3 regions of the Psychrobacillus sp. FSL H8-0487 genome follow, and region 1 is predicted to be linked to each of the others. Evidence: riboswitches for the same ligand, from Rfam matches in the RefSeq annotation. Region 1 holds a riboswitch; each other region holds the start of a gene.

Evidence for each region. A riboswitch is a leader RNA that binds a small molecule or an ion and turns the genes downstream of it on or off. The one in region 1 is predicted to bind cobalamin.
Region 2: linked by a shared signal. The riboswitch ahead of MHI47_RS02955 (ABC transporter substrate-binding protein) and the one ahead of MHI47_RS01080 (ribonucleoside-diphosphate reductase subunit alpha) in region 1 are both predicted to bind cobalamin.
Region 3: linked by a shared signal. The riboswitch ahead of MHI47_RS17955 (hypothetical protein) and the one ahead of MHI47_RS01080 (ribonucleoside-diphosphate reductase subunit alpha) in region 1 are both predicted to bind cobalamin.

What each region holds. Positions count from the first base shown of each region.
Region 1 covers NZ_JBBOZA010000001.1:204,317-211,394, forward strand. The annotation lists gene MHI47_RS01065 (DedA family protein) at 1-116, shown strand, start outside; gene MHI47_RS01070 (undecaprenyl-diphosphate phosphatase) at 126-953, shown strand; gene MHI47_RS01075 (general stress protein) at 1,284-1,721, shown strand; cobalamin riboswitch at 1,898-2,075, shown strand; gene MHI47_RS01080 (ribonucleoside-diphosphate reductase subunit alpha) at 2,262-4,487, shown strand; gene MHI47_RS01085 (flavodoxin) at 4,487-4,930, shown strand; gene MHI47_RS01090 (ribonucleotide-diphosphate reductase subunit beta) at 4,902-5,933, shown strand; gene MHI47_RS01095 (pyridoxamine 5'-phosphate oxidase family protein) at 6,066-6,554, opposite strand; gene MHI47_RS01100 (VOC family protein) at 6,711-7,078, opposite strand, start outside.
Region 2 covers NZ_JBBOZA010000001.1:594,881-601,958, forward strand. The annotation lists gene argS (arginine--tRNA ligase) at 1-417, shown strand, start outside; cobalamin riboswitch at 866-1,006, shown strand; gene MHI47_RS02955 (ABC transporter substrate-binding protein) at 1,129-2,082, shown strand; gene MHI47_RS02960 (FecCD family ABC transporter permease) at 2,087-3,070, shown strand; gene MHI47_RS02965 (adenosylcobinamide amidohydrolase) at 3,075-4,547, shown strand; gene cbiB (adenosylcobinamide-phosphate synthase CbiB) at 4,547-5,506, shown strand; gene MHI47_RS02975 (pyridoxal phosphate-dependent aminotransferase) at 5,493-6,569, shown strand; gene MHI47_RS02980 (bifunctional adenosylcobinamide kinase/adenosylcobinamide-phosphate guanylyltransferase) at 6,578-7,072, shown strand.
Region 3 covers NZ_JBBOZA010000001.1:3,521,594-3,528,671, reverse strand. The annotation lists gene MHI47_RS17985 (GNAT family N-acetyltransferase) at 1-74, shown strand, start outside; gene MHI47_RS17980 (DegV family protein) at 85-933, opposite strand; gene MHI47_RS17975 (GNAT family N-acetyltransferase) at 1,156-1,662, shown strand; gene MHI47_RS17970 (class I SAM-dependent methyltransferase) at 1,717-2,535, shown strand; gene MHI47_RS17965 (nucleotide pyrophosphohydrolase) at 2,537-2,863, shown strand; gene MHI47_RS17960 (VanZ family protein) at 2,868-3,338, opposite strand; cobalamin riboswitch at 3,432-3,619, shown strand; gene MHI47_RS17955 (hypothetical protein) at 3,789-4,328, shown strand; gene MHI47_RS17950 (ABC transporter substrate-binding protein) at 4,333-5,277, shown strand; gene MHI47_RS17945 (AraC family transcriptional regulator) at 5,388-6,251, opposite strand; gene MHI47_RS17940 (NUDIX hydrolase) at 6,327-6,716, opposite strand; gene MHI47_RS17935 (DUF2339 domain-containing protein) at 6,872-7,078, shown strand, end outside.

The DNA of each region.
Region 1 (7,078 bases):
GAGATAACTGGGATGAAATTGTTGGATATATGGATATTTACTCCAATATTGTATATACCATTATAGCTATTTGTGGTATTGCATTTCTGATTTGGTACTTTAAAAAACGAGATTAAGGAGATTTTATGGAAATTTTAGAGTTATTAAAAGCACTTATACTTGGATTTGTAGAAGGAATGACAGAGTTTGCACCGGTATCGTCTACGGGACATATGATTATTGTCGATGATATGTGGTTGAAGACGGAAGATTTTTTAGGGAAATATTCTGCTAATACATTTAAAATTGTTGTTCAATTGGGTTCTATTTTAGCGGTAGTAGTAGTGATGTGGAAGCGATTATTCAGTTTAGTCGGCTTGTATAAAATTGATACAGAAGAATCGAGTAAACAGTTCAACTTGCTTCATGTTATTGTTGGGATTATTCCAGCGGGAGTATTGGGAGTTCTATTAGAAGATTTTATCGATAAGAATTTATTTGGTGTAGAAACCGTAATATTTAGTCTTATAGCGGGTTCTATTTTAATGATTATTGCAGATAAATTTGGACCGAAAAATCCTTCTATCGTAAGTCTAGATCAAATTACATATGCACAAGCTTTCAAAGTAGGTTTAGTACAATGTCTTTCGTTATGGCCGGGGTTCTCACGTTCAGGTGCTACCATTTCTGGTGGTGTATTATTCGGGATGAATCATAAAACAGCAGCAGACTTCACATTCATCATGGCTGTTCCGATTATGGCTGGAGCAAGTTTGATATCTGTTTTGAAAAACTGGGAAGATATTGATATGAACCACTTGAGTTTTTATATAGTAGGATTTATTAGTGCATTTGTTTTTGCACTTATTTCTATTAAGTTCTTCTTGAAATTAATTTCACGTGTTAAATTAATGCCGTTCGCAATTTATCGCATTATTTTAGCAGTGGTTCTTGCAGTTATCGTATTTCTTTAAATAAGTTGGCGAATTTTATTAAGTAGTTCGTGAGTGGGACAAAACAATAGGGAAAAAGCATTGCCTCTGGCAGTGCTTTTTTTGAGTGGATTTGATATGGACTACTTAGTGAAATAAGAAAAGCACGTCTCTCTTTAAAAGAAAGAATTTGTTAAGGGAAAAGGATGAATATTGGATAATGATTGTCCCTACTACTGGATATTTATGTTGAAATAAAAGATTGTGAACGTGTTCACTTAAATTATATAGGGATTGAAGCTTTAAGGTGTCTAGAAGAACTAAAGATCGGGTAAAGAATACATAGGAAAAGCAATCAGGAGGTAATTTTTAATGAAGAATCATATTGTTGGCGTATACGAAAATGAACAACAAGCGGCTGAAGTTGTGGAAGATTTAAAAGCGAAGGGCTATACAACCGAAGAAATTTCAGTTATTGCTAAAAATATAAATGAAACATCTGAAATCACACAGGAATTAAAACCCTCCACAAAGGATGGAGCAATTGTTGGAGCTGTAACTGGAGGAGCAATTGGAATTGCAGGGGTGATAGCAGGGTTATCCACTATATTAATCCCAGGGTTTGGAGCTGTGTTGGCTGCAGGTCCAATTATTACAACAATTGGAGGAGCAGTAGTAGGAGCCAACTCTGGTTCTGGAGGATTAAAACATGCTCTTATGGAAATTGGAGTTCCAGATAATGAAGCTGAAATCTATTCGAATGAAGCACAGGATGGTAAAATCCTGGTATTTCTTCACCCTAAAGAGTGAGGGTGGATTGAATGGTCAAATGTAATGTTTGCAAAAATAATATCAAGTGATTTTAGCTAAAAATCGCTGAATCACTTGATGTATTAGTTACCCTAGAGAATTGACAGCTTGAATTAGGAGTTGCTCAGTTAAACACAATATGTTAGATTATATAAATGAACTAAACACAATATATAGTATGTTAACGATGAAAAGGTACCTTTATGGTTTAAAAGGGAATTCGGTAAAATGCCGAAGCTGTCCCCGCAACTGTAAGTGTGGACGACTGTTGAATAGCCACTGCGAGTGATCGTGGGAAGGACAACAGAAGGATGAAACACGAGCCAGTAGACCTGCCTTTTCATCGGTAAGCAACACTTTCTTCGGGGGTTGAGAGGTGGGAGCGAAGGCCTCTATCTCGAATGATTGATATGTCTTGTTGTATCCTACACTTTTAATTTTGAGCGATGTCTCAGCCGAAGATGGCTGTGTCATCGCTTTTTTTGTTTTGGAGGGAAGTGCCACATAACTGTAACCGTTTAAAAAATAGGAGGAATTCAAATGACAATAATCTCAAACACAACGAAACAAGAAGTCCTACATAATCTAACAAAAGAATTTGGGGAGGAAAAAATTACTCCTCTTATAAAAACACATGAAAGATGGATGCAAAAACACCCGGAAGGTACAATAGCTGCTTGGTCGAAGTCAATGTCACTAGAAGCATTAAGTTTTCTAGATGAACAAGAAACGTACTGGACCTTTGTAGCAGCAAGAGTTCATTTAGCGCAGGTGTATGAACAAGTAGCTGAGAGAAGAAACACAACTGTGGATGCAGTGTACACAAAGTTTGCTAGTAATGTTCAACTGTTAAGTGATAAAGGTATTTACGATAAACGTCTTAAACAAGCATACTCACTACAAGAACTAGAGCAGCTATCTGAAATCCTCGTACAGGAAAGAGATTATTTATTTACTTATATCGGTTTAAAAACACTATTGGATCGCTATGTAGCGAAGGACTTTGATAAAACAATAGTCGAACTTCCTCAGGAACGTTGGCTTATTATTGCAATGACACTGATGAAGGATGAGCAAGAAAATCGCTTAGAGAAAGTAAAAGAATCCTATTGGGCGATGAGCAACCTATATATGACAGTAGCAACACCAACACTATCTAATGCAGGTAAGCCTCATGGACAGCTCTCTAGCTGCTTTATCGATACGGTAGACGATAGCCTTCAAGGAATCTACGATAGCAATACGGACGTTGCAACCCTATCCAAATTTGGCGGGGGTATAGGTGTGTATATGGGCAAAGTGCGTAGCCGTGGATCTTCTATTAGAGGTTTTGTTGGTGCTTCCAGTGGTGTGCTTCCTTGGATTAAACAACTTAATAATACAGCAGTAAGTGTTGATCAGCTTGGGCAACGCCAAGGGGCAGTAGCTGTGTATTTAGATGTTTGGCATAAAGATATATTTACATTTTTAGATTTACGTTTAAATAACGGTGATGAACGACTACGAGCGCACGATATTTTTACTGGTGTATGTTTGCCCGATTTATTCATGGAGAAAGTCGATGCTAGAGAGGAATGGCATTTATTTGACCCTCATGAAGTTCGTCAGCTAAAAGGCTACTCATTGGAGGACTTTTATGATGAAAAACGTGGCGATGGATCATTCCGCCAAAAGTACGAGGAATGCGTTAGCGATCATCGCTTGTCTCGTGAAACTGTTCCCGCTATTGACTTGATGAAGCGAATTATGCGTTCTCAGCTAGAGACAGGAGTACCGTTTATGTTTTACCGCGATGAAGTCAATCGCAGCAACCCTAACAAGCATGCAGGGATGATTTATAGTAGTAATCTTTGTACGGAAATTTTCCAAAATCAAAGTGCAACTACATTTGAGTCGATTCAAATTGAAGACGATATCATTGTCACTCGTCGTAAACCAGGGGATTTTGTCGTATGTAATCTGTCGTCTATAAACTTAGGGAATGCAGTTCCGGCAGATGTATTAGAAAAGCTTATAAAAATTCAGGTTCGGATGCTCGACAATGTGATTGATCTTAATATGATTCCAGTTCCTCAGGCGGAACGTACAAATTCTAGGTACAGAGGGATTGGACTTGGTACATTTGGATGGCATCATTTACTTGCACTAAAGAGTATTCGCTGGGAGTCTGATGAAGCGGTTGAGCTTGCGGATTCATTGTATGAAAAAATTGCATACTTAACGATTAAAGCTTCTGCGGAACTTGCGAAGGAAAAAGGAGCATATCCATTATTTGAAGGGTCAGATTGGCAAACAGGAGTTTATTTTGACAATCGTCAATACGACAGCGAATCATGGAATGAATTACGTGAGCAAGTAAGTCAAAGTGGGATACGGAACGGATATTTAATGGCAGTTGCTCCGAACTCTTCAACATCGATCATAGCTGGAAGTACTGCAAGCATAGATCCTATATTCCAGAAGTCATACTCGGAAGAGAAGAAGGATTATAAAATTCCGGTCACTGTACCAGATTTGAATTCTGAGACTACATGGTATTACAAATCAGCGTATTTCATCGATCAGCATTGGACGCTTAAACAAAACGCTGCACGCGGGCGTCATATCGACCAAGGAGTTTCATTAAACCTATATGTGCAAAACACAATCAAAGCAAAAGAATTATTAGATTTACATCTAGATGCATGGAATAGCGGGTTGAAAACAACTTATTATGTGCGTTCCACTTCAGTTGAATTAGTAGATTGTGACTCTTGTTCAAGCTAATGAAAGCGATCATTTGCTATTTAAGCTATAGCGGTAATACCGAGGAAGTAGCGGATCTATTGAAGAAGCAATTGGAAGCCGGCAACTTTGAAATAGATATGTATAGTGTTGGCTATGGAGCAGTACCAAATTTGTTTGAATATAACCTTATTTTTCTCGGAACTTTTACTTGGGATAAGGGAAGCACGCCCGAGGAAATGAGGGACTTTGCAAGAGAAGTTGGTGACAAGCCTAACAATGTCTATATCTTTGGGACTGGGGACACACAGTTTGGTGGAGATGATTTGTTTTGTAATGCTGTAAACAAATTAGCTCGTTTCTATAACAGTGATTATCCGGGTTTGAAAATTGAGCAATCACCGAGAGGCAGCCAGGAGAGGCTGGTAAGTAAATGGTTAGAAGGAGTTTTGGAACATGCAGAAGGCAAAAACATTAGAACCTAGAAATCCGAACAAATCGACAGGAATTTTCAACGGCCAGTCAAGTGGAATATTAAATTGGAACGATATTGCGTATCCACACTGGCATAAGATGTACAAGCGCTTGCTAGGTAATTACTGGCAGGCAGATGAGATCAATATGTCCAATGATATAAAGCAGTTTGCAAGCCTTAGTCAGTCGGAGCAGGATGCCTATTTGAAAATTATTGGCTTGCTTGCAACATTGGATGCACCTCAAACACGTACAGCACTGTTATTATCGCTTTACGCAACTGACCCGTCAGTCCAATCAATCATGGCGGTAATTGCACAGCAAGAAGCGGTGCATAATGAAAGTTATTCGTATGTATTATCTTCCATCGTTTCGCTTGATCAGCAAAATAAGGCATTTGAATTTGGGAGAACAGACGAAATTTTACTCAAGCGAAATAAAAACATCGCGAAGTATTATAATGACTTTGTAGAAAACCCGACGACAGAAAATATATTAAAAACGTTAACATACACTACCTTATTAGAAGGACTGTTTTTCTATTCAGGCTTTGCCTATTTCTATAATCTTGCTCGCTATAACAAGATGGTTGGGACTTCTACAATGATTAGCTATATAAACCGAGACGAGCTAGAGCACGGACGATTTATATCAGAACTGTTTAGAGCGACTCTTTCTGAAAACCCTGAACTGAATAACGAAGAGCTAATTGGATGGGTATACGAACAATTTAAAGAATCCGTAGAGTTAGAAATAGAATGGTCGGAGTATGTATTGGCTGATATCGAGGGAATTGAATTAGAAGAAATGCATGGGTATATTAAATACCGTGCTAACAAAATGTTACGTTTAATCGGTTTGGAAGAAATATATCCTGAATATGTAGAAAACCCAATGAAATGGATACGTGCCTATGCAGATAATATTGATGGAACAAAAACAGATTTCTTTGAACAAAAATCCCGTCAATATGTAAAAGTAAATGCTATTGATAATGGATTTGATGATCTTTAATATAATAGTGGAAACTATTAATGGGTTAAAATACGGATAACAAAAAATTGCTTTATTGAACTATTACATACGTTCAATAAAGCAATTGCTATAAATCGTGAGATAGACCGTTAACATAGCGGCCTAGAAATTTTAAAGTTTTAAAGTTTCATTTGTACTCTTACCAGGTTCAACAGGCTCTTCTTTGCCTACTACTTTTTTCATGAAATTATATGCAGACTTGATCATTGATCCTGTCTCCCAATATTCGGCTGTTTCAGATTTTACTTTAATCAGTATCAGTCGAGGGTCCGTATAATCCATATCAAACATCACTTCATAGGCTTTATTCCAAAACTCTTTTTTCTTATTAAGGTCATCGACAATTTCAGCTGTTCCACTAATCGACGCATATGATTTTTCCGAAATGATAACGTTGACGTCATCATTTGTTTTGATTTCTTCATATTTATCGGTATCCGTACGTGTTAAAAACCATAAATCACCGTCAAATTCTACCTCTTGTAATTGCATCGGACGTGCTACTAAGCGGTTTTCCGGACTGTGTGTTACAAGCATCGCGACCTTGGCACTTTTGATAATTGATTTTAGTGCATCTAAAGTTTCTGGTGTATTTGTCATGAGAAATTCCTCCTTAATAATATATAGATAAAATCCCCTTATTTCGCAACAATAAACTTATTCGGAGCTTTTTTATAAAGATCTTTATTTGACTTTATAAATGAATTACAAATAGCCCATATTTCATTAAGAAATATGGGCTATTATTATATTAAATCAGGAAATCCACTCTAATATTTCGATGCGATTGCCAAATGGATCGTGTATATATATCCGATTGGCTCCGGGTAAGTCGACATCGACTATAAAATTCACATCACATTCAGCTAAATGTCCCTTTAAAGCATCTAAATTTTCTACTTGAAAAGCAGGGTGGGCTTTTTTAGCTGGAGCAAATGGCTCTTCAATACCGATATGGATTTGATAAGAGCTGAAAGCAAACCAAACGCCACCTCGTTTTTTTAGAAGTGCTGGTTTTTCTACTTCCGTAAAACCTAAAATTTCCCCGTAAAATTTTCTTGCGATAGATTCAGAACCCTTTGGAGCTGCTAATTGAACGTGATCGATTGATTGAAATACAAATG
Region 2 (7,078 bases), 390 kb from region 1:
ATGGATTTCGATTTAGACTTAGCTGTTTCTCAATCCAATGAAAACCCAGTATTTTACGCTCAATATGCACACGCACGTATTTGTTCGATTTTACGATCAGCAGAAACGCAAGGAATGAAAGTATCGACTGATTCACTTGAGTTATTGCAAAGTGAAAAAGAATTAGACTTACTTAAAAAAATTGGTGACTTCCCACAGATAGTTGCAGATGCTGCAAAACTTCGTGCTCCTCACCGTATTGCAATCTATATCCAAGAACTAGCAACGACTTTCCATAGCTTCTATAACGCAGACAAAGTATTAAATGCGGATAATCTTCCTCAAACAGAAGCTCGTCTGGCACTAGTAACTGCTGCGCGAGAAACAATTGCAAATGCCTTACGTTTACTAGGTGTATCTGCTCCAGAACAAATGTAAATAGAAAACCCTCGACTTCGGTCGAGGGTTTTTGTAATTCTGCTTCGAATAAAGAGAGTAAATTTGGAGAAAATATCCTCATAGCCTCCAACAGCAAATAAACAGGGCACGTCGGCAAGTAGTATTTCCAACTTAAGCGCCAGTAAAAGTCGACTGAGAGTGAGTAAACAACAATCGAACGCAAGTAACCACTTATAAGAGAGAGATGAGCATCTATACGAGAGTAATCGAAGCCTACACGAGAGTGTATCTGTCCTATACGAGATTGACCCATCTATATGAGAGAGCTTATGATCTATACGAGAGAGATTTCAATCTATACGAGAGCAACATCGTCATGTAAAAGAGAGTCTCCCACTATCCACCAGTAAAAAGGTCAGACAACGCTTCACTCAAAACGAAGTCGACAGTTGTATAAAATAAGGTATAATGAAGGCAAAGCAATATGAATAATTTAATGCATAGAGGTGCTCTCGCAATGGATTGCTGGAGTTAAAAGGGAAGCTGGTTAAAGTCCAGCACGGTCCCGCCACTGTAAGTGATAGAACATATCACGAGTCAGAAAACCTGCCTATATGCTTTGCACCCGTTACCTACGAGGATAGGTTTGGTGTAGATCTGGCTCGTTGTGACTTCGCGCAGGTTTATACCTATCTATCTCTCATCATAGGATGGGAGATTTTTTATTGTCTAAATTAGGAGGAATGTAAAATGAAAAAACGATGGTTAATCGCTGTAATGGCGGTACTTTTATTAGTTGGATGCGCACAGGAAGAAACGAAAAAGGTAGAAAGTACTGAGACGGAGCAGTCGGCCAGTGAAAATATAGAATTCCCAATGACATTGACGGATGCCGTTGGAGAAGAAGTTACGTTAGAGGCAGCTCCGGAGAAAATCATCTCCATGATTCCTAGTAATACAGAGATCTTATTTGCACTTGGGTTGAATGAGGAAATTATAGGGGTAAACGATTTTGAAAGCTATCCAGAAGAGGCATTAGAGAAAGAAAAAATCGGTGGCATGGAGTTCAATGTGGAAAAAATCCTTTCGTTAGATCCGGACATTGTGTTTGCGCATGAATCGATTGTAGGAATGGCGGAAGCTGGACTGCAACAACTACGTGATTCGAATATTTTGGTGTATGTGGTGAGTGACGCTAAGGATTTTGATGAAACATATACAACTATTGAAGAAATGGGTCGAGCTACTGGGAAACTTAAAGAAGCCCAAAAAATTGTAGAAGACATGAAAGTAAAAGTAGAAGATATCCAACAAAAAGTACAAAAAGTAGAATCGAAGAAAACTGTATTTGTTGAAACTTCGGATGTTCCAGAAATTTATACAACAGGGAATGGAACGTTCATGCAAGAGATATTAAATATGTTGAATGCTACAAATATTATGGAGGATCAAGAAGGTTGGGTAAAAATTGATCCCGAAGAAATTGTAAGTCGTAACCCAGATGTAATGCTTATCACATACGATTACGTAGAAGGTATTGTAGAACAAGTGAAACAACGTGATGGATTTGATACAGTTACTGCTATTCAAAATGATGCAGTGATACAAGTAAATGAAGACACGACGAGCAGACAAGGTCCACGTTTAGTGGAAGGATTAGAAGAAGTTGCGAAAGCAATCTATCCGGAGGCTTTTAGTGAGTAAATCAATGATCGGTTACATCATGTCCATTTTTGTGCTTTTGTTAGCAATTTGGCTTGGTGTATCGGTCGGTTCTGTGAAGGTGCCGATCCAAACGTTATGGGATACGGGGGCCGATGCGATAGCGACCAATATCGTTTGGAAGATTCGTATGCCGCGAGTGGTACTAGCTGGTTTAGTAGGTGCATCTTTGGCGATTGCTGGTGCTGCATTTCAAAGTTTGCTTAAAAACCCGCTTGCTGACCCCTATACATTAGGAGTGTCGTCCGGTGCCTCGGTCGGTGCTGTGGCTACGCTCTTTTTCGGGATTTCCATACCGTTTTTAGGGATATTTACATTACCTGTCTTTAGTATGGTTGGTGCGTTAGTGACAATGCTATTAGTTATTTCATTCGCCAAGCTAGTAGATCGTGGGATGAAAATGGAGACGATTATTTTAACAGGAATTATTTTTAGTTCCTTTTTGGGATCTGTAATTTCGTTAATGATTGCTTTAACTGGTGAAGAGTTGCGTCAAATTATTGGGTGGTTGCTCGGCAGTGTGTCGATGCGAGGCTGGAGCTTTGTGCAGATGGCCTTACCTTTTGTTATTATCGGAACGTTTTTATTGTGGATAAACAGAAGAGAGCTTAATGCCATGCTGTTTGGGGAAGAACGTGCCAAGCACTTAGGAGTAGATGTGAAAAAGCGCAAAATGATGATACTTATTGGTGGGTCTATGCTAACTGGTACGGCCGTTTCTGTGTCAGGGACGATTGGCTTTGTAGGACTAGTTGTGCCACATATGACTAGGCTTTTATTTGGCTCGGATAATCGCCATGTATTACCATTGAGCTTTATAAACGGGGCTTCGCTTTTAATCATCTGTGATCTGGTATCTCGTACGATTATTTCACCGACTGAGTTACCAATTGGTGTTATTACAGCATTTATCGGAGCACCTGTGTTTGCATTTATATTCTTTAAACAACGTAAAAAAGGAGGCGTTTAACACCATGCTAGAGATAAAAAATGTTTCAGGTGGTTACGACGAAAAGCTAGTTGTCCAAAACGTCTCCTTTCAAGTGAAAAAGGGAGAAATGCTAGGCATATTAGGACCGAACGGAAGTGGTAAATCTACCTTACTAAAATTGATAAGTGGCATTTTACCAATGAAATCAGGAGAAGTCCTTATTGAAGATAAAACACTTCAATCCTTTGCTTCTAAAGAGCTCGCAAAAAAAATGGCAGTACTTCCACAATTACATAGTCAGGCTTTTTCTCATACGGTTCGGGATACTGTTTCACTCGGACGTTACCCCCACCAAAGCGGCTGGTTTTCTAGTTGGTCTAACGAGGATGAAGCGGCGGTTCAAGCTGCGATGAAGCTAACGGCCATCCAAAGATATGAGCATCAGCTGTTGGAACTGCTGTCAGGAGGGGAACAACAACGAGTATTTGTAGCTCAGGCCCTTGCACAGCAAGCACCTATACTCCTGCTGGATGAACCTACCAATCATCTAGATATTGCCCATCAAAAACAGTTACTCGATACTATAAAAACACAAACGATAGAAAATGAAATTACGGTTATTAGTATTTTTCATGATATAAATCTTGCCTCTTTATACTGTGATCGCCTCTTACTGATGGATCAGGGGCAGATAAAAGTAATCGGGGAACCACAGGAAGTAGTAAAGAAAAGTCTAGTGGAAGCAGTTTATGAAGCACGAGTAAGTACTACTTCACATCCAGAGCGTCCAAAACCTCAAGTGACCATTTTGCCAGACGTAATGGAACGTTATAAGGAGCGGATTATCAACGCTGAAAACTTCAAAGTAACGGAAGATTATGTCCTTTTTCAAGCAGAAATACAATTGAAGACATGGTCTTCTGCGGTCATTAATGCAGGAAGTGGCTGGTATAAAAACTTCGTCAATAGAAGAGTAGATGCTAGTTATGCTTGTGATAATGTACAAGAAGAAATGCTCGTCTACTTGGCGAATAACGGATTTTCTGAAGCTGATACAGTAGGAATGATGACTGCGGTAAGGACAACGGATGCCGTCATCAAAGAGTATAAGACACCTTTTGGTAATATTATCATTATGGTGACTGCGGGAGTAGGGAATGCCGTGGACATTTCTAGAGCATATGAAGTAGAGATGCTTCCAGCAATAGGAACGATTAATACATGGGTAATTGTAAATGGGGAACTTTCGGACGAAGCTTTTATACAATCTGTTATTACAGCCACCGAAGCGAAAACAAAAGCTCTCGCATTTGAGCAAGTGAAGGATCCGCGAACGGGAACGATTGCCACTGGAACATCAACGGATAGTGTGTTAATAGCAGCAACACAAAAAGGGACGCATATTCCTTATGCAGGACCAATTACTGAAATAGGTAAGAAAATTGGACTTGGTGTGTATGAATGCACTGTGGAAGCTATTCAAGTTTACAAAAAAGCAAAAGGTTGGGAATCATAATGGGTCCGCATATTATAGCTATAGCAATTGGTTTGATACTAGACCGAATAATTGGAGATCCACCAAGTTGGCCACATCCCGTAAAGTTCATTGGAAAGCTCATCACGAAACTGACAGGCTGGTTGAATAAAGGAAGAGCTCGCAAAGCAAAAGGAGTTTTACTCGTTATTATAGTCGTTGGCATTACCTTCTTCGCCACTTTAGCTATTCTAATAGGTGCCTATTCCGTTCATATATGGGTCGGAATTGCAGTGGAAAGTATTCTAATCGCATCAGGGCTTGCCCAGAAGAGTTTAAAGGTAGCCGCAATGGATGTGTATAAACCACTGGTAGCAAAAGATTTACCGTCAGCAAGACAAAAACTTTCCTGGATTGTTGGTCGAGATACAGAGAAGTTAAACGAACAAGAAATTACACGGGGCGTCGTGGAAACAGTTTCGGAAAATATTAGTGACGGTATAACCGCACCGCTTTTTTACGCCTTCGTATTTGCCGGTGCTCCAGGACTTTGGTTATATAAAGCGATCAATACGCTCGATTCAATGGTCGGTTATAAAAATGAAAAGTACTCCGAATTCGGATATGCTGCTGCAAAGTTAGATGATATTGCAAACTATATACCGAGTCGATTGACGGGCTATATCATTATGTTGTGGGGAAAAAAAGAAAGTAAGTTGCCTTTTGGTAAACGGATGAAAGGCTGGTGGCAGGATGCGAAAAAGCATCCAAGTCCAAATAGCGGCTATCTAGAAGCTGCAACTGCTTATCAGTTGGGTATTCAACTGGGGGGCATTAATACATACAAGGGAACTGTTTCTAATCGTGCACTTATGGGGATTGGTGAAGTTCCATTATCGCCAAACCATATATTAAGCAGCCTCTCTCATTTGAATTCGGCTGTCATTCTATTTTGGCTATGGATGATGGTGATCGGAGGGATATTATTTGGCATTACCTAATCACGGAGCAAATGCTCATCACGTTTATGAACAACTAGGAATGAGCATGCCTGAAACGGTTTTCGATTATAGTGAAAATGTGAACCCACTAGGACCGCCAGCTTTTGTAAAGGAAAAATGGTCAACGTATGCACAGCTAATTACTAAATATCCAGATCCACTGGGAGAACCGTTTTTATCAGCTGCTGCAAAATTTCACGGTGTACCAGTAGAAAATGTAATAGTTGGAAATGGAGCGGCAGAAATATTCGCAAGCCTTGCAAAACGATATGAAAATAAACGCGTTGTATTGGTTCATCCAACTTTTTCTGAATATGAAGCAACTCTTACTCCTTACAATGTGTACATCAAGGAAATAATTGCAACTGGGAAACTCCCTTTGGATGAAGTGCTCGATGAAGTAGAGTTTGCGGAAGCAATCTACATTTGTAGACCAAATAATCCGACCGGGTATTTAATTCCATTAGAAGAAATTATTCAAATAGCAAATTATGCGAAGACGTATAAGTGTGAAGTTATTTTAGATGAAGCATTTCTCGATTTTATAGATGAAAAAGAATCATTTATCCCTTATTTAAAAGATTTTCCAAATGTTATTTTTGTACGCTCAATGACGAAAATGTACGCTATTCCGGGAATTCGTCTTGGGTACGCGCTGGCTAGTAAAACCATCGTTAGCGATATCCGTTCGAGAATATCACATTGGAATAGTAATGCGATTGCCACGACAGTCGGAGCTGACTGTTTGCTAGAAGAAGACTACCGAATAACAGCAATTGCATTTGCAAAAGAAATGCGAGAGCAAATGACAGCGTTTCTAGAGAGATGGAATTGTATCGTGCTACCATCTCAAACAAATTTTATTTGTTTTCAATTGCCAGATCCTGCTCTTTCAAAGGAGTTTTTCGAAAGCTTGTTACATAAAGGTTGCGTACTTCGCCATACAGAAAACTTCAAAGGACTTAACGGCAAATGGTTTCGTGTGGGGATGAAAGAGGAGCCTCAAATGAAGTTCTTGCAAAAGGAGATGAGCGCATGGTTCGAGGAAAACTTATCTTCATAACGGGAGGTGTGCGCAGTGGCAAAAGTAGTTTTGCTGAACATTATTTAATGCATAGGCTGGCAAAACGAAATGTGTACATCGCTTCTGGCGTTGCAGTAGATAGTGAAATGAAAGAACGCATAAAAAGGCATCAACTTGACCGTGAGAATTACTCAGTTAAATGGGTGACCCTCGAGCAACCACAGCATTTTGAGCAAATTGTTCCTCAAATCCAGCGTGGTGACGGCATCTTATGGGATTGTGTCACTACTTGGTTAGCGAACGAACTCTATGATGGACAAATGGAATCAGTAGAAGAGCAATTGTATGAAACAATTGACCAGTTATTAGAAAAAGCTAAACTAGTCGTCATCGTTTCAAATGAAGTGCTCGACGAACCTTTATCAAATTATGAAGATACAGCGCTTTATCAATCTTGGATTGGAAGAATTCATCAAAAGCTTGTAGCGATGGCAGATCATGCCTTTGAGATGGAGTATGGCTTAAGCCACCAGTGGAAGTGAGGGATA
Region 3 (7,078 bases), 3.3 Mb from region 1:
AATCTGCGTTTGAAAAAGGCCGCTTTTGTGATGAGGCAATTTGTTCCTTATTAAAAAAAGAGTTTGTGCAGTAGCACAAACTCATTAATATCTAACCCAGCTAAGTCCTGTTGTTCCTTCTCCAGCATGTACTCCTACACAAGCGCTAAGGGGAAGAACGATCACTTTTAGTTTAGGGAATTCTTGTAGCAATTCTTCTTTCCAAGTTCTAGCATCGGTCGTATTATTGCAGTTAATAACCGCAACCTCTGGAACATTGGATATTTTCATGTCTTTACGAAGTAAGTTCATTACATATTTCTTAGCTCGCTTATCTGCACGAACCTTTTCTTTCATTACGACTTTGCCGTTATCGAAAGAAATGACTACTTTTATATTTAGAAGATTACTTAGAAAAGCTTGGGTACCTGAAACACGACCGCTTTTATGAAGTTGCGTTAAACTAGATGGAATAAAGGATAACTCGGAGTTATTTGTCATATTTTCAATGTGAGTAACTACTTCCTCTATGTCATGATTTGCTTCTATCATATGCTTGCCGACTTCTAACATTTTGACCATTGGATAAGATCCTATTTTAGAGTCAATTGAATACACTTTAAAATTTGCTATTTTTGAAGCAGTTTGTGAGGTATTATAGGTTCCTGATAATTCACTGGATGTGTGTACTGCAACGGCACAGTCGTATCCTTTTGCTTTTAAATCTTCATATAATTGCACCATCTCTCCAATTGGAGGTTGAGAAGTTTTTGGATGAATTTTTGCTGTGCGTAACTTGTCATAAAATTCGTCGTGAGTCATATCAATTGTTTCTTTAAAAGCACCATCTTCAAATACGATATTTAAGGGAAGGACATATATATTATGTTTTTCAATGAAAGTTGAATCTAATAAAGCGGCAGTATCAGTAATCCAAGCAACTTTTTTCTTCATAATGTAGAACTCCTTTTTGTGCAATCTTATTAGTGCTAATTTACATTAGACATTATATTAGCAATAGTGTTATATGTCATGTTTTGTCGATATTTCGGAATCTAGTACATATTTTGAACATAATTACGTAGGAAAGTGAATTATGAAGTGGGACCTTCTACTGTAAAGAGTTATACAAGTTCATGAATTATATAATGATAGATATTGCTTGGAGGTATGAGAATGGAGTTAAGACAACTAGTAGCAAAAGACGCGAGTGCTTATTGGGAGTTAAGATTAGAAGCATTGAAAACAAGCCCAGAAGCCTTTGGTGCGAGCTATGAAGAGGCAATGCAGCGAGACAATCCAATTGAACAAGTAAAGGGGAATTTAAGCGTAAAGGGAAATTATACATTTGGGGCGTTCGATCAATCTAAATTAGTAGGAATGGTCACTCTTGCACAGGAGAGTAACTTAAAAATGAAACATCGTGCAAATATTTTCGCTATGTATGTCAGTCCAATCGGCAGGGGGCAAGGGACAGGCAAAGCACTAATGAGATTGGCCATTGAACAAGCGAGAGAGAGTGGTGAAATTGAAAAGATAAACCTCTCAGTAGTAACAAGTAATGAGGCGGCAAAGAATCTGTATCTTCAACTAGGCTTTAAAGTATTTGGGACAGAAGACATGGCATTAAAGGTTGGGGATACTTATTACGGTGAACATCATATGTCACTAATATTGAATTGAGCGGAAGGAGGAAACGAAATTAATTCTCACATCATCGAAGAAATTGTAAAATGTATGCCAATAAACGAATTTGATTCGACCATTCAGAAGGTACAGACAGAGCATCGACTAAAGCTAGTAGACTTTTGGAATATTAAAGAAGGTAGCAAAGTGCTAGAAATTGGCTGTGGACAAGGAGATACGACAGCAGTTTTGGCTTATACAGTTGGAGAGACAGGATTTGTTCATGGAATCGATATAGCTTCACCGGACTATGGCAGCCCAGTTACTTTAGGTAATTCAATGGCCTTCTTAAAGAACTCGCCCCTAGGAAATCGGATTAAGGTAAATTTTGAATTGGATATCCTTCAAGAAGAAGTGGATTTCCCTGAAAAATATTTTGATTATATTGTGCTGTCTCATTGTTCTTGGTACTTAAAATCACCCGAAGAATTCCTGGGAATGTTAAAGAAAATCAAAAAATGGACAAACGTATTATGCTTTGCCGAGTGGGACACGAGAGTTCAAACTAATGAGCAGCTTCCACACTTCTTGTCAGTACTCATCCAAGCTCAATATGAGTGCTTTGTAGAAAATAGTTTAGTTAATGTTCGAACGTTATTTACACCTAAGGACATTCAACAAATTGCGGAAAAAGCTGGTTTCGAAATTACAACGGAAAAAATTATCGACTCTACTCATCTTCAAGATGGCAAATGGGAAATAGAATATACATTAACAGATTATAAAGAATTAATCGAAGCTGCCGACCATTTACCTATCAAATATAAAGCTTTAATACAATCAGAAATGCATCTATTAGAGGAAGCAAGAAGTCAAAACAAATACACATCACTGAACACATACGCATTCACAGCAAGAATAGGAGAATAAAATGAAAGAGTTAACAGAAGAAATAAAGAGATTCCGGGACGAACGAGGTTGGGGAGGAAATCACGATGCTCGTAGTCTAGCTATTTCAGTATCATTAGAAGCAAGTGAGTTATTAGAGCATTTCCAATGGGTTACTGCAGAGGATGCGATAAAAAAAGACAAGCAGGCAATTGCTGACGAAGTAGCAGATGTATTTATTTATCTTTTGCAATTTGCTGATGTGCTCGGAATTGATTTAATAGAGGCTGCACAGCAAAAAATGAAGAAAAATGCTTTGAAATATCCATTACCTGAAGACAACACTGTACTTACAAGTGAAAAACGTTGACTCTTTATCGGTCAACGTTTTTTTGTTGGAACCATTGAAAAAATGACATTAATAATAGCGCAGTAATAGCCCCAGTTGTATCCAACAAGACATCTTGAAGAGAAGCTGTACGACCACTTGTGAAAGATTGTCGAAATTCATCGGCAACAGCAAGAAGCATAGTGATCACAACTGTTGTAATTTTACGATACTTAAATGGAGGTAACGCAATATAAATGGCTAAAGCAATGATTCCAAAATAAACAAAATGGGTACCTTTTCTTATCAAAAATTCTACAAAAGCATAGTAGCCACGCTCTTCCACAGAAACGAGAATGCCCCAGTATGGAACTTGAAAAATACGAAGAAAAGATTCTAATGGTTTGTTAGGAAGCCATGCTTTTAAGACATCTTGCATAGATTGCTGTTCAGCTGGCTGCCCTGATGCCAAAAATACAATAACAAGTAATATTAAAAGCGGGATAAGTTTTTTCATATACTGACATTAGCACAAAACTGGTGAGTTTACATGCGTGAAAATTATTGTGCCTGCTAGGGAGATGGCTATGGTAAACTAATTGTAAGTGAATAATTTTCGCAGGGAAAAGGTGCTAACTTGTTAGCTTAATTTGGGAATTCGGTTAAAATCCGAAGCTGTTTCCGCAACTGTAAATGCTGATGAAATAAGAAAAATACCACTGTTGACTAGTCAATGGGAAGGTTCTTAGAGTAAATTGATGCATAAGCCAGGAGACCAGCCTTTTCTTGAACGTATAGATACTCTTCGGAAGTTAAGGGATTGTACGGCACGTTTCTATTTTTCTGTTTTTTTATCGTTAAATAGGTATCACGCCGCCCTTATTTGGGTGGCGTTTTTTTTGTGCTGTTAACTAACAAAGTGTTATATGCTTGAAAATTCACCAATAAAAGGAAATGAGGAGAAGTAATGAAAAAAGATATTCGCTATATTTGCTATCCGTTCATGCGTGAAACACCTTCTACTGTAGATTTTGAAATCCGTACAGATTCGTTGACTACTCGTATTGGATTAGCAGCTTCTTTGACAAAGGATATACCAAAGATTTACGAGGATCTGATGTATTTGGCACCAATGGCATACCATTTAAACGGGTCTGTTCGAGGGAAGATTGCCATTACAGAAGGCGATTTACAAATTCTAAGTAATATGTACGATTTCTATGTAGAGGAAGTAAAGGGTAGAGTAGATATATTTGTACTACCACAGGGTACGACTGCAGCTTGTGAATTACATGTTTGTAGAAGTGAAGCAAAAAAGTCAGTTAGAGCTCTTCATAAAGTTTCGTTAGAAAGAGAAATTCCTGAGATTTTGTTTGACTATGCACAGTTATTAGCAAATGTGTTGTTTGCGATGGCAGTTTATGTGAACAAACATCATGGAGTGGAAGAAATTCAATTTGTCAGTAAATCATATCCAATGAGAAAAAAGAAACAACTGGAGGAATAATACTATGAAGAAAGATTATTTATTTAATTGGTTGTCGGTGCTGCTATTTTCATTCTTGCTTGTAGGGTGTTCTGCGGAAGAGAAGACAACTGTGGAAAAACAAGAGGAAGTAGTAGAAGAAGTAAAAGAGTACACAGTAACTGATGATGTAGGAAATGAAATTACATTTGAAGAAGTACCCGAAACGATTGTTTCTCTTCAACCGAGCAATACAGAGATTCTTTTTGCTTTAGGTGTAGGCGATAAAATTGTAGGAGCAACAGATTATGATACATATCCTGCAGAAGCACTCGAAATAGAGCGAGTATCTGATTCAGTTGCATTTAATGCGGAAAGAATTACAGAACTGAACCCAGATGTAGTAATAGCGTATACAATTGGCCAAGAAGAAGCATTGCAACTTCTGGAAGATACCGGATTAAAAGTCTTTGTAATTGAGTCTGCAACTTCTTTTGAAGATGTATACGGAGATATCGAGCAGTTGGCTACCGTAATGGGCATTGAAGAAAAAGGGCAAGAAGTTATTTCTTCTATTCAGGATACTATTCAAGGAGTTCAAGAAAGAGTAAAATCTGCTACCCCATTAAAAAAGGTATATTATGAAATTAGCCCATCTCCAGATATTTATACAACTGGTAGTAAAACATTCCAACAAGAAATTTTAGCAGCAGCATCGGTCGACAATGTATTTAGCGATCAAGAAGGTTGGATCAGTGTGTCAGAGGAAGATGTTACGGTCAAAAACCCAGAAATTATTTTAACAACTGCAAATTATTTAGATGATGCACCTGGAGAGATTAAATCTCGTGCAGGGTGGGACAAAATACAAGCCGTACAAAACGATTCAGTCTTTTTAGTAGATGGTGACGTTATTTCTCGACCAGGGCCTCGTATTGGTGAAGCAGTAGAATTGATTGCTAAAACAGTGTATCCTGAATTATTTCAATAAACTTAAAGCCTCGTCCTAATTTAGGATGAGGCTTTTTGGGTTTTATATTGAAAAAAGTATACTGCTACATGACTCACTAAGTAGTACTTGTGCTCTGCAGATCGTTCCTATTATTTAATCGGTATCCAAATTTCTGAATAGCAGTTTTCGCTAGAAGGATCATCATCGGAATACACTTCTAGCTCCGGTGTCCCTGCGGGTTCATATGGATTAGAGGGGAACCACTCCGCATATATTTGTTTCCAGGTATTTTGCATAGCATCTGGCATCGGACCGTGCACCTCAAATACAACCCATTTAGAAGCAGGGATTGTAATAGCTGATAAGTTTTCCGGTACTTCACCTGCATAATCTGTTGCAATCCAATAATCAATTAAGCTATTCTCTCGATAAGCTGCGTCTGCAACACAAACACCGAGTACACCCTCAATGTCTCCGTTGTTTAATTGAAATAATAAATCATTTGTTCCATCTGCATGTACATCATTCCAAAACAAAGGAATACCCTGTGTATTTTCTCCATTCTTACAGTTATATTTTCTTTTCACTCCAACAGCTTGAAAGCTTTCTTTTTCGACAATTTTATACTTCATTGGTTCTGCCCCCTTTAAATTTACCTGAATGATCAAGCGGTTATAGGAATTTATTTTCCCTATATTTTTTCTTGCTTCACTAGGCGTAATTCCGTGTTGTTTACGGAACGCTTTTGTGAATGATTCAGGAGTGTCGTAGCCGTATTTGTAGGAGACGTCAATTATTTTATTGTCCGTATTAAGCAGTTCTTGTGCAGCTAAAGTTAGTCGTCTTCTTCGAATATAGTCTCCTAGGGACATATCCGTTAAGATGGAAAACGTCCGTTGAAAATGAAAAGCAGAAGAATTAGCTTCCTTAGCAATTTGTTCCATAGATAAATCCTCTAGTAAATGATCCTCTATATAGCTTATGGCCTGTTGAATCGACTCTACCCACCCCATTGACTTCACTCCTTATATGTATCTTAGTGGAATACATAGAGGCAATCCTGTCATTTTGTGCTTTTATGGGACTGCCTATTCTTCTGTAATTAGCTCGATAATTTCTTTAGGACGAACATCCAAAGAGGAAAGCTCTTTAACATCCAACCATATTGGTTCATAGCCACCCCTATGAGGAGAAGGATCCGTATACTCTTCTCCAATACCTGGTCCAAATTTCCCTCCAATTATATCTGCTAGGAAAAAATGTTGAGTGCCGCTTTGTTCAATAATTTTAAAGGGGCGCTGGATTCTTACATGTACCCCAATTTCTTCAAATGTTTCCCGGATCGCTGCTTGCTCTGGAGTTTCGCCTTTTTCTAATCCCCCACCAGGAAATACATAATAAGTCATATGAGGTTTCGTGCGCTTAATGAGTGCTACTCGTCCGTTTTCAATAATGATAGTTGCTCCACGATCTCTCATTTTTTCTCACCATCCTATAAAGATTAAGTTATTTTATATTATATATGAAAGAAGACAAAGAAGAGGTATGGAAGAGTGGGTTTTTGTTTAAAGGATATTTTGAATGTTTGTCTAATAGTATGAGTAGAACATATTATTCAAAAAGGAGGGATTGAATGGAGAAGAGCGAACTTCTTGAAAAGAGAATAGAGGAGTTAGAGAAACGGATTCTATTTTTAGAAGACCAAATACATATTAAACCATCTACCTCACCACCTCATCGACCTGTCATTCAACAACAAGAACAAGCGAAGGAACCTGTGGAATGGGATGTGTTAATCTTTCAGAAAATACTTCCCCCTTTATTTATTATCGTATTTATA